DNA from 4 places in the Thalassospira sp. A40-3 genome. Region 1 is predicted to be linked to each of the others. Evidence: predicted binding sites of a transcription regulator. Region 1 holds the regulator's gene; each other region holds the start of a gene.
What was found. The regulator PhoB, encoded in region 1, activates phosphate uptake and scavenging genes when phosphate is short. The targets are predictions, from matches to a motif close to TNTCATAAAACTGTCA.
Positions count from the first base shown of each region.

Region 2: IT893_RS03215 (diacylglycerol kinase family protein) is a predicted target of PhoB. The motif match lies at 1,638-1,653, and genes of this name have one in related genera.
Region 3: IT893_RS14350 (inorganic phosphate transporter) is a predicted target of PhoB. The motif match lies at 1,824-1,839, and genes of this name have one in related genera.
Region 4: IT893_RS12040 (5'-nucleotidase, lipoprotein e(P4) family) is a predicted target of PhoB. The motif match lies at 1,496-1,511, and genes of this name have one in related genera.

Region 1 covers NZ_CP065428.1:3,667,053-3,670,180, forward strand. Annotated here, with positions in the region: gene IT893_RS16835 (cation:proton antiporter) at 1-771, shown strand, start outside; gene phoB (phosphate regulon transcriptional regulator PhoB) at 853-1,551, opposite strand; gene phoU (phosphate signaling complex protein PhoU) at 1,569-2,291, opposite strand; gene pstB (phosphate ABC transporter ATP-binding protein PstB) at 2,314-3,117, opposite strand; gene pstA (phosphate ABC transporter permease PstA) at 3,119-3,128, opposite strand, start outside.
Region 2 covers NZ_CP065428.1:718,665-721,792, forward strand. Annotated here, with positions in the region: gene IT893_RS03205 (glycosyltransferase family 1 protein) at 1-534, opposite strand, end outside; gene IT893_RS03210 (UDP-2,3-diacylglucosamine diphosphatase) at 531-1,448, opposite strand; gene IT893_RS03215 (diacylglycerol kinase family protein) at 1,667-2,614, shown strand; gene IT893_RS03220 (methyl-accepting chemotaxis protein) at 2,920-3,128, shown strand, end outside.
Region 3 covers NZ_CP065428.1:3,100,876-3,104,003, forward strand. Annotated here, with positions in the region: gene IT893_RS14350 (inorganic phosphate transporter) at 225-1,751, opposite strand; gene IT893_RS14355 (AsmA family protein) at 1,922-3,128, opposite strand, start outside.
Region 4 covers NZ_CP065428.1:2,626,332-2,629,459, reverse strand. Annotated here, with positions in the region: gene IT893_RS12055 (HAD family hydrolase) at 9-743, shown strand; gene IT893_RS12050 (DUF1244 domain-containing protein) at 736-1,119, shown strand; gene IT893_RS12045 (acylphosphatase) at 1,159-1,473, shown strand; gene IT893_RS12040 (5'-nucleotidase, lipoprotein e(P4) family) at 1,645-2,496, shown strand; gene IT893_RS12035 (DUF4336 domain-containing protein) at 2,554-3,128, opposite strand, start outside.

The DNA of each region.
Region 1 (3,128 bases):
ATGAGCCTTGCCGCCGGGGGTGAATTTGCCTTTGTGATGTTTGCCCTGGCCGCCCAGAACGGTGCGGTGCCGCTTGAAATGGCCGCCATGCTGATCCCGGTGGTGGCGATTTCGATGGCGCTGACCCCGACGCTGATCAGCCTTGGTCACAAGATCGAGGAAAAGCTTCATCCCAAGGAAGAAGACCAGCTTGGCAAGATTGCCGAAGAATCCGAGGGCATTCACCAGCATGTTCTGGTGATCGGAAGCGGCCGCGTTGGCCGGGTTCTGGCCCGGTTGCTCAAGACACGCAACATTCCGTTCCTGGTGCTGGATAGTGACGCACAGCAGGTTTCACGCGGGCGGGCAGAAGGCCTTCCGGTTTACTTTGCCGACGGGTCCCGCCCGGAAACTTTCCGGGCCGCGCACACGGATGAGGCAAAAATTGCGGTTGTTGCCATGGGGAACCCGCATGCGACCGAGAAGACGGTCGCCCTTTTGCGCCAGCATTACCCGCATCTGAAGATCTTTGCCCGTGCGCAGGACATCACCCATATCGGGCCGCTGTCGCGCCACGGGGCGGATGCGGCCATTCCGGAGGTTCTCGAAACCGGGTTGCGGTTATCTGATCACGTTTTGGCCGCCTGTGATGTGCCGCAGGAAGATATTGATGCCGAAATCGCCAAATTCCGCCGTGCAGACATGCTGTTGATGAACGAACTGGCGCCGCGCCCGCAGCGCAAACCGTCAGGATCGGAGAATGCCGACAAACCGGCGAAGAAAGAAACCTGAAGACGTTACGGCCTTAAAACAAAAACCCCCGCAGCAAATCGCTGCGGGGGTTTTTTTAATTGGATCAGGCTCTAAACCGGCTTAGGCGGCGGTTTCAGAGTCCAGCGCATAGCCCGCGGCACGGACGGTGCGGATGATATCGCGCGTGCCCTTGACGTCATTGAGCGCCTTGCGCAGGCGACGGATATGAACGTCGACGGTGCGGGTTTCGACATAGATGTTCGGGCCCCAAACCGCGTTAAGCAACTGTTCGCGCGAGAAAACCCGCCCCGGATGTTCGAGGAAATAGCGCAGCAGACGGAACTCGGTCGGGCCAAGATGGATCGATTTTCCATTGCGGCTGACCCGGTGGGCGGCGAGATCCATTTCGATGTCGGAATAGATCAACTGCCCTTGTGGTTGCGCCGGACCGGACCGGCGCAAAAGCGCGCGGATACGGGCGAGCAGCTCGCCAATGGCAAATGGCTTGGTGACATAGTCATCAGCCCCGGTATCCAGACCGCGGATGCGGTCGCCCTCTTCACCGCGCGCAGTGACCATGATCACCGGCAAATCGCGGCTTTCAGGCTTGCGGCGGATCTGACGGCAGACCTCGATCCCCGACATTACCGGCAGCATCCAGTCGAGCAAAACCAGATCGACATGGGTTTCAGCCAGAATTTTCAACGCTTCGTCACCGTCACCGGCTTCGACAACCTGCATCCCCTCGCGTTCGAGGTTGTAGCGCAACATGGTTACGATTGCTGCCTCGTCCTCGACGATAAGAACCGTTGGGTCCATCTTCCTATGCTCCCGTGTCAGTCATTCGGTTCGACAACAGCGAAGTTCGCTGCGTCGTTTTTTGGCCGGTCAATCCCCGGCAGGTCTTCGCCCTTGATCCGGTAATAGATCGTTTCGGCGATATTGGTTGCGTGATCACCGATACGTTCGATGTTCTTGGCAATGAACAACAGATGGGTCGATGCGGTAATGTTGCGCGGATCTTCCATCATGTAGGTCAGCAATTCGCGGAACAGCGAATTGTACATATCGTCGACTTCCTGATCGCGTTCCCAGACCCGGTGGGCCTTTTCGGCGTCGCTTTCGATATAGGCATCCAGGACATCCTTGATGATTTCCTGGGCCAGCTTGGCCATGTTCGGGATCGCCTGAACCGGGCGGATCGGCGGGATCTGGTTCAGCACCTGCGCGCGTTTGGCGATGTTTTTGGCAAGATCACCAATGCGTTCAAGATCGTTTGACAGCTTAAGGGCCGTCACCACCTGACGCAGGTCATCTGCCATCGGCTGACGCAGGGCCAGAAGACGCACGGCAAAGTCCTGGACTTCCTGTTCGAGTACATCGATGCGCTGATCGGACAGGATGACTTTCTCGGCCAGTTCGGAATCGCGTTTGACGATGGATCTGATCGAGGAAATAAGCTGGCTTTCGGCAAGCCCGCCCATTTGCGAAATGATGTTGTTCAGACGGGTCAGTTCCTCGTCGAACGAACTTACGATATGGGTATGTTCATCAGCCATTTATGCGTACTCCTGGCGTCGCTTAACCGAAGCGGCCGGTAATGTAACCCTTGGTGCGTTCGTCCTTCGGGTTGGTAAAGATCTGATCGGTTTCACCGACTTCAACCAGCTTTCCAAGGTGGAAGAACGCGGTGCGCTGCGACACACGGGCGGCCTGCTGCATGGAGTGGGTGACGATCACGATCGTGTAGTTCGAACGCAACTCGTCTATCAGTTCCTCGACCTTGGCGGTCGCAATCGGATCAAGGGCCGAGCACGGCTCATCCATCAGGATGACTTCCGGGCTGACGGCAACCGCGCGCGCAATGCAAAGGCGCTGCTGCTGACCACCGGAAAGACCGGTTGCCGGTGACTGCAGGCGATCTTTGACTTCTTTCAGAAGACCGGCACGTTCGAGCGAGGTCATGACGATTTCATCAAGTTCGTCACGCGAATTCACCAGACCATGAATACGCGGGCCATAGGCCACGTTGTCATAGATCGATTTCGGGAACGGGTTCGGTTTCTGGAACACCATGCCGATGCGCGCGCGCAACTGAACCACGTCGATCCGCTTGTCATAGATGTCGCGACCATCCAGGGTAACGTCACCTTTGATCGTCACACCGTCAATGGTGTCATTCATCCGGTTCAGGCACCGCAGGAAGGTGGATTTACCACAGCCCGACGGACCAATCAGTGCGGTTACCTGCTGTTCGGGGATATCAAGGTTGACCTCATAGAGGGCCTGATTGTCGCTATAGAAAAGATCGAGCTTGCGCGCGGTCATTTTCGGGTTTTCGACCGACGGCTCCGCCGTCATTGCGCTCTGGGATACAGCAGCCATTTTACCACTTC
Region 2 (3,128 bases), 1.4 Mb from region 1:
AAAGTCGCCAAAACTGGCGTCTGGTCGGGGGCGGAACAGGTCCAGATCCACACCGCGTGACCAGATTTGCAGGTTGTTAAAGCCCCAGTCGGACAGTTCCTGACGCAGGGTTTCGGTTGCCACCATGACGGATTGCGATTTGCCGTGGAAATGCTTCATGCCGCGATAAAGGATCGAAAGCGGCAGGCGCCAGCGGGCATGAATATATTCCGGGAAGCGCGTGTGATAGGCGGTCGAAAACGGAATGCCACGCTTAAGGCAATAGGCCCGTGCGGCCTGACCCAACGGGCCTTCGGTGGAAATGTGGATGGCGACCGGATGAAGGGCCTCGATCATCTTGGCCATTTTGCGTTTGGCAAAAAGCGCCAGCCGGATTTCCGGGTAAGTCGGGCAGGGGATGGTTTTAAACTGATCGGGCGAGATGACATGAACGTCATGTCCCATCTCGCCCAACTCGCCCCGTACGGTTTCAAGGGTACGGACAACACCGTTGACCTGCGGATACCAGGCATCGGTTACGATCAGTATTTTCATGCAGTCTTTCCAATCGGTGCATCATTGCCCTTTTTCGAAGAGCCCGATGCAGAGTTGCCCGCTTCATGGGCGATACGAAACATGGAAATCAATTTGCCAAGACCAAGCGACGGGGCGCTTGCCGCATCGTGACCGGGACTTGAATGGCTCATCGCCATCTGGCGCATTTCGGCCCAGTGCAGCAGTTCAAGCTTGCCTTCCTTGTCTTCGACAAGGGCAGTACAGCTTTCAACCCAGTCACCATCATTGCAATACAGCACATCGCCGATCTTGCGTTTTTCGGCGTGATGGATATGGCCACAAACCACGCCATCCACCTTGCGTTTGGCGGCTTCGTGGGCGACGGCATTTTCAAAGTTGCAGATGAACTGAACAGCGTTCTTCACCCGGTTCTTAAGATAGGCCGAAAGCGACCAGTATCCGTAACCAAGGCGGCGGCGAACGCCGTTGAAATAGCGGTTGAGCGTAATGGCAAGGTTGTAGGCGGTGTCACCCAGATAGGCCAGCCACTTGGCGTATTTGACGACGCCGTCAAATTCGTCGCCATGGATGACCAAAAGGCGCTTGCCATCGGCGGTGACGTGGATATCGTTCATTTTAACGTCGACATGGCCAAAAGTCATATCGACAAACTCGCGGGCGAATTCATCATGGTTCCCGGGGACGAAGATGACTTTGGCGCCATTCTTTGCCTTTTCCATGATTGTCGTGATCACGGCATGATGACTTTCCGGCCAGTACCAGCTTTTCTTGAGGCGCCAGCCGTCAATAATGTCACCCACCAGATAATAGGTGTCTGCCGTCACTTCATTGAGGAAATCCAATAGAAGGTCTGCCTGACATCCACGTGTCCCCAGATGGACGTCTGAAATCCAGACCGTGCGGTAATGCGGTTGCAGCGTCATCGCTGTCATTGCCGCTCCTCCGTATCCTGCCAAAAGGATGGCTGGAATTCGACAGTTTGTCTTGCCGAATACTGTTCCAAGCCAGTATCGGTTTAAAACAAATCGTTCGATTATATAACCCGTTCACAGAAATTTCGCAGTTCTGTAAAGCAACTGTTACATGTTTTATTTCATATGGTAGGTGCTGTGAAAAATTTATTTCATTTTTATTTCGGAAGTGGGTCCAAATGACCGATGCGGATGTGACTGTCATCTTCAATCCACGTGCCGGTGGCAATAAACAGCGGTTTTTATCCCAGATATTGCAACATGCCGGCATCAAGGTGGAGTTGCTGCAAACCACCCATCCCGGTCATGCCCGCGAACTGGCCCGCAAGGTCCGCGCCCACCAACGGCTGTTTGTTGCCGGGGGCGACGGGTCGCTTAACGAGGCATTAAATGGATTGCTTGATGCCCAGATTGACGGGCACGAGATCCCGCCACTTGGCATCATCCCGCTTGGAACGGCCAATGTGCTCGCGGTCGAGGTCGGGCTTGAAATCCGGGCACGCGCAATTGCCGACTATATCAATAATCCCGGCATGGTCTGGGTCCGTCCCGGACTGGTCAACGGTCGGGCGTTCTTTTTGATGGTCGGCATGGGGGCCGATGCCGATACGGTCGCCAATGTTTCGTTGCGCCTCAAACGCCTGATTGGCAAGGGGGCCTATGTTCTGGAAGGCCTTCGCAACATCTTTTTCCCGCGTCATCGTGATTTTGAAGTCAGTATCGGTCGGGAAAATTATCGGGTGTCGGGCGTGGTTGTAACCCATGCGCAACACTATGGCGGGGCATTTGTCATTTCGCCCGATGCCAGCCTGACCGCCAACAGCCTTGATGTGGTGCTGATGCCGGGCAACGGTATCGGGGCCTTGTCACGTTATGGTCTGGCACTGACACTTAATCGGTTGCATGCCCAAAGCGACGTTTCGGTGGTCCGGGCAGAGCGCATCACGATCACCAGTCATTGCGGCCCGGCGCCGCTTCAGATTGACGGGGAAAGTGCCGGCAAGCTGCCGTGCGAGATCAGCTTGTCCCCCTATCCCGTGCGATTGATGGTGCCGCCGGCTTATGCCGCGTTGTCTTCGATGACCGATCACCCATCACCTGATCTGCTTCGGATCGCTGCAGATTAAAAGAAATCGCTTCCAAACTTCATTCCTCTGGCTGTCGGGTTGTCTCGGTCAAATGCGCGGATTTCTGCGCTTTATTACGCAACTGTGATGAAACGTCAGTGGGTCCTTGAAGTTGAACTTCTTTTTGCCAATTTAATTACAAGGGGATAAGTGCGTGCCCCCTCCCCATTTGAGGATATTCGGCGCGTGGAAAATTCCGCTAGATCGCATCGGTGAGCGTAGATGGATGTCTTCGCCTTGCAAGGAGTTTGACGATGGTTTTGGGGTCCTCTGCTTTGGTTCTCAACTCAGGTGTGTTGGCTAACATGCGAATAAAATCAAAAATTCTGGCTGGTTTTACCGTGGTGCTGGCAATTCTGATTGCCGCACTTGGTTTCGCTTATTTCACCTTCGTTGCGGTGTCACATGATGTGGATGAGTACGCCCATTATGTCGAAGAAGCCGCGCTGATCAGCGAGATTGAGACGCAGTTCCTGCGCTTTAACAATCATGCGCGTGAATTTGCCAATACGGC
Region 3 (3,128 bases), 570 kb from region 1:
CCCTTCTCATCAAATGAACCCACGCATAACAAAACTCGCGGCCCACCATACTGGGCGACGATCACGAACGGATTCTGTGTAACTTTGGTGCGGCTGTTTACGCGCAGACCAAGGTCCGGTCAAGGAAAAACGGCGATCAGGAAAACCTGATCGCCGCTGCAGATCGCTGCAAGTCGCCCCGGGGAAAATGGGGCGCCGCGCCGCGAAACCATATTCGTTTTAAGTTACAGCATGATGCCACGAATGGTGAAGAACAGAAGCGCGCCGAGGAAGGCACCGGCCGGAACCGTCACCACCCACGCGGTTGCAATCGTCACCGCATAGCGACGACGCACCAGAAGACGCTTGCGCATTTTCTTCTCGGCCTTTTCGGCCTCACTCGGGTCAATCTGACGAAGCGCTTCGATATGTTCATCGCCCTGTTCGTTTTCCGGACGGTCCACCAACATCGGCGATGCGACCTTACGACGGCGATGCGACAGGCTTTCACGCAGGAAACCAACCCCGAACACAGCACCAACCGCAATGTGGGTCGAACTGACGGGAAGACCCAGTGCAGATGCGACAATCACCGTAAGGGCCGCCGACAATGCCACGGTATAGGCACGGATCGGATCAAGCTTGGTGATCTTTGATCCAACCGTCTTGATCAGTTTCGGACCAAACAGGATCAGACCGGCAGAAATACCAAGCGCGCCGATGACCATCACCCAGATCGGGATCGGGGCCGAGGTCACGATCTGACCGCTATCAACACCGGAAACAATGGCGGCCAGCGGACCAATCGCGTTGGCAACATCGTTCGAGCCATGCGCAAAGGACAGCAAGGCTGCTGAGACGACAAGCGGAATGCGAAACAGCGATGCGATTTCCTTGCGACGGCCGGTCATGCTGGCCGAAGCACGGAAGACGGCCTTGCGAACCGGGATCACGGTCAGGAAGAACGCGGCAACACCAATGGCGATCACAACCGGTGTTTCGGCCTTCCAGATTTTCTTCACACCCTTCATCATCAGATACATCGTGAAGGCCGAGACCATAACGCCGACCAAGATCGGAACCCATTTGCGTGCAGCGGTCACGCGGTCTTCGGTGTAAAGAATGCGGAATTTGATAAAGGCCAGGAACCCGGCAGCAATCAAACCACCCAGAACCGGCGAGATCACCCAACTTGCGGCGATTGTGCCCATGGTCGGCCAGTTTACCGCCCCAATGCCAACGGCGGCCATACCAGCCCCCATGACACCACCAACAATCGAATGCGTGGTTGAGACCGGCGCGCCAAACCAGGTCGCCAGGTTCAGCCAAAGGGCCGCGGCCAGAAGGGCTGCCATCATCGCCCAGACAAAGGTTTGGGCATCGGGCATTTGGGTGGGATCAATAATGCCGTTCTTGATCGTGCCGACAACATCGCCACCGGCAATGATCGCACCGGCGGCCTCGAATATGGCCGCAATCAAAAGGGCACCAACCATGGTCAGCGCCTTGGAACCCACCGCCGGACCAACATTGTTGGCAACGTCGTTGGCCCCGATATTCAGCGCCATATAACCACCGATAACGGCGGCGGCGATCAGGAAGCCACTTTGCGGCAGTCCGCCCATGTGAAAGGCGACAAACGCACTACAGGCAAGCAGGAAGACAAGTGCCAGACCAAGCTTCGCACTGATCGATGCTGTTTCACCCAGCCCCGCATCCATGCGTTTTTGCCACTTGAGATCCTTATCCAGAGCAGTTTTCTTTACCGACATAATCAACCGTTACCATCAAAGGGAATCGACGGGCGGATCATGTCGAAGCCGGACCTCTTTGTTAAGGTTTTTTTGCTGTTTTATGACGACCTTCGGATAAGTCTTTGAGGATAAAGAAAAACGGCCCCACAAAACGGGGCCGTTTTCCAACATTTTCAAGGGATTTGATATCAGCGACCGAACTGGTTCAAAAGCCCCTTCAGCAGGCCTTTGGCCGCATCCTCGGCAGAGCCGCCACCAGAGCCACCCGTTCCCGATGAATCATTGCTTGATCCGCTGCCGCCCAGTGCCTTGTCGATCAGGTTGTCGAGAACCCGAACGGCAACCTTGTCCATGCGTCCGGTGATGACCGGATCATCGATCTTGCCTTTGGCATAGACGCTGAACGGCGGCAATTCTTCGATCTTTTCGGAGAAATCGAAATCAGCCTGCGTATCCATCACCCAGCGCGGCAAATCAAGGGTCGCATCCGCATCCGCTGTGCCGACCCGCGACAGTGCTTCGACACGGGTGGTTTTGGCAATGCCGTTAGTGATGGTCATGTCGGCTTCAAGCGATTGCATGAGATCGTTGTTGCCAACACCTTCAACCACCATGGCCTGCGGGCCCTGACGCAGAAGTGCTTCGATATTCAGGCGCGGATCCGGCGGCCGTTTATCGGCATTACTGAACCGCACATTATTCAAAACCAGATTGGCTGTACCGTTCAGGGCCGACACCAGACGGCGGGATGTATTGCCCTGCGCATTGGCATCAAATGTCAGTCCCAGTCCGCCAAGGATGGTGTCACTTGCCACCCGGATCGGCACCAGACTTTCGATCCGCGCACTGTCCAAACGACCGGCAAGGGCCAGTTTGGGCACATCAGTGTTGCGCGCATCAAAGGTGCCGTTAATCGCAAGATCCCCCTGCCCCAGAAGCCCGGTAAAGCTCGGAATGCTGAGAAGCCCGTTAACCAACGTTGCCTTCAGATCCGGATTGATCAGGCTGTAGGTATCGAAATCAAGCTGATCCAGGGCAACCGCAATATCAGCATCAATCGAACGAAGGGCCGAGACATCAATCACGGTGTCATCCCACGGCGTGCCGTCGCGGGCATCAACGCGCGTAACCATCGTGGTTTTCGGCAGATTGAACGCTGCCTTGCGCGGGCCGCTGCCCATACCGGGCATCAGGCTTGCACGCTTTTCTGCTGGCAGGAACGGATCCACCACAAGCTTGCCACCGGAAAGTGCGACAGAAAGCTTGGGCTGTGCCTGTGAAGCATCAAAGCGCACGTTGCCCGACGTTTCAAATGCGCCGAGGATAAGCTTCAGCCCATCGACCGCGACATTCTGCGCATTGCCCTTCACAGTGCCGGAAACTGCCAGTCGGCCG
Region 4 (3,128 bases), 1.0 Mb from region 1:
GCTTAAGAATGTACAAGCTGATTGCTTTTGATGGCGACGATACCCTGTGGCACAACGAGCCACTTTTCCGCCAAGCCCATGTGCAGCTTCGCGAAATGCTGGGACATTATGTTGATCCCGAACAGGTTGATGATCGTCTCTATCAGGCCGAGTTGGCCAACCTTTCCATCTATGGCTATGGCGTGACGGGCTTTACCCTGTCGATGATTGAAACCGCGATCGAATTGTCTGATCGCAAAATCAGCGCCGAGGATATCCACAAACTGGCCGAAACCGGCAAATCCATGCTGCGCGCGCCCACCCGGATCATTGACGGGGCCGAGGAAGTGCTCAAGCAATATGCCAAGCACCCGAATTACAAGGTGGTCCTGATTACCAAGGGCGATCTGATCGCCCAGCAGCTCAAGATTGATCGCTCCGGGTTCGAGGACCTGTTTGACGGGATCGAGATCGTCTCGGAGAAAGACCCGCTGACCTATCGCAACATCTTTGGCCGCTATGGCGTCGATCCCGAAGAGGCGATCATGATCGGCAATTCAATGAAATCCGATATTCTGCCGGTCCTTGCGTGTGGCGCGACCGCGATCCACATTCCATATGAAATCACCTGGGTCCATGAAATGGTCGATCAGACCGAGATTGACAATGACAAGGTCATCACGGCTGAAAGCATTGCCCATGTGCCCGGAATTATCGAAAAACTCGAAAACGAAAAGACCAGCGGGAGTATGGAACATGTCTGATTGCGCCGGTTCTGAAATGTCCACCGAGGCCGTCTTGGCCAACGGCCCGGCGGCCGATCTTGATCCGCAAACCAAGCTCGAACTCGAAGCCGCTGCCTTTCGTGGCCTTGTGATGCACCTTCAAGATCGCAAGGATGTTCAGAATATCGATCTGATGAACCTTGCCGGGTTCTGCCGCAATTGCCTCGCCAAATGGTATCTGGCTGCTGCCCGCGAACGCGGTGTCGCGATGGATTATGATGGGGCGCGCGAAGTCGTCTATGGCATGACCTATGACGCCTGGAAGGATAACCATCAGGCGCCAGCGTCGGATGAACAGAAACAGAAGTTTCAGGACACCGCCCATCTGCATGCCAAGATCCCCGGCGCGAAATAAGCCGCGGATAAAACCATCGACAAGGGAGGAGGCCCGATCATGACCGATACAAGCCCCGACCCGTCAACGGGGGATGGCAACATCGCCGTCCATGCCCGGATCGAAGGCCGGGTGCAGGGTGTGTGGTATCGCGCCTGGACCGTCGAAGAAGCCCGCAAACGCGATCTGACCGGCTGGGTGCGCAATCGCAATGATGGCTCGGTCGAGGCGGTGTTTTGTGGCCCGGCCAAGGTGGTGCAATCCATGATCACCGCCTGCCACGATGGCCCGACCCATGCGCGCGTTGATCGCATCCATGAAGAACCAGCACTCGAAGACGGGTTTGCCACGTTTGAAAAGCGCCCAACCGCCTGAAACAGAGCGTGCTCCAAGGCGTTGGCGGCTTTGTTAAACCGATTGCAAAAGCCTTTTTCCAATTGATTCGGGAAAAAGGCTTTTTCTTTATCGCACTGCGGTGGCATGGTTATGAAATCCTGACTGCATGGTCAGACGCAATGCGTCGGGAAATCAACAGGGAGACTACACATGACCTTTATCGCAAAATCATTTGGCGTTGCTGCCATTGTTGCGACCAGTGCGCTTTGCGCATTCGGCGCACAGGCCGAGCCGGAACAGAATGACGGCCTGAACGGCACACTGTGGTTGCAAACCTCGGTCGAATACAAAACGACCGCCATGTCGGTCTATGCTGGCGCGACCCGTTTGCTTGATGCCGCCATTGGCGATCACAGCTGGACCGCTGCGCTTGAGCAGGACGGCAACTATATGACCAAGCCGCCGGCAGTCATTCTGGACGTTGATGAAACCGTTCTGGATAACTCCGCCTATCAGGCATGGGTTGTTACCGACAAAACCCATTACAGCTCCAAAACCTGGGCGGCGTTTGTGCATGACATGATTTCCACCCCGACCCCGGGCGCGCTGGAATTCACCAAGGCGGCCGCTGCACGCGGTGTTGAAGTCTTCTATGTCTCGAACCGCAAGGCCCCGGAAGAAGAACCCACCATCGAAAACCTCAAGAAATATGGCTTCCCGTACGCTGATGAAAAGCATGTCATGCTGCGTGGCGAAGTCGAAGAATGGGGCTCGAACAAAACCCCGCGCCGGGCGGCTGTCGCTGAAGACTACCGTGTGATCATGCAGTTTGGGGACAATTTCGGTGACTTCACCGACGAAATCGATGGCTCGATTGCTGAACGTCTCGAAGTCATGGAAAAATACGGTAATTACTGGGGCGAACGCTGGTTCATGCTCCCGAACCCGAGCTACGGCTCATGGGAAGAAGCAGCCTTCGGTGGCGACTGGGGCAAGTCGGGCGATGAACGCCGCCAGGACAAACTCAATGCCATGACCCCGTGGGCAGGCCCGGCCGAGTAATCCTTGCCGACAACTTACGTTAAAGGGCGTCCCGACCGGGGCGCCCTTGCATTTTTACTATTTCAACACCCAGGAAAAGGCCCGCTCAAGCTCCGCCACGGCATTGGTGTCGTAACACCGCCCATGCGCCAGAACGACATAGTCCGGTTTCCAGTCAATCATGGTCAGGACCGCCTTACGCACGCTGTCCTTGTATCCGGCAAAGGTCAGGCGCATGTCACGTGGCGTGCTGCCATGCGGGTCCATGGAGCCAAACAGCCTGACCATAAACCGCCAGATCGGGCTTTTGATTTTAGGCGCTTCGAAATTTTCGATCAGGTCGGTCAGGATCAGGGTTTTGGACGTGGGATGGAAAAACACCGCCTCGTTCAAATAACTGCCGCGCACCAGAACTTGCTCAATCTCATCGGCCCATTCTTGTTCTGGCGTATCGGCAAGCTCCGCATCAAAATTGACCGCAATCCCGACCGACTTGGCGCGTTTGGTCACACCGGGTGCACAGAACGCCTTTGCATCCGGATAGGCCTTTTGCCAATCGGGGACACCGGCGTAATGGATGGTGTTGGGCGCAATCAGATAGGCAACCGCGCCCAGCGCATCGACCTCGGCCTTAAGCGTTTCATTGAGCCGGA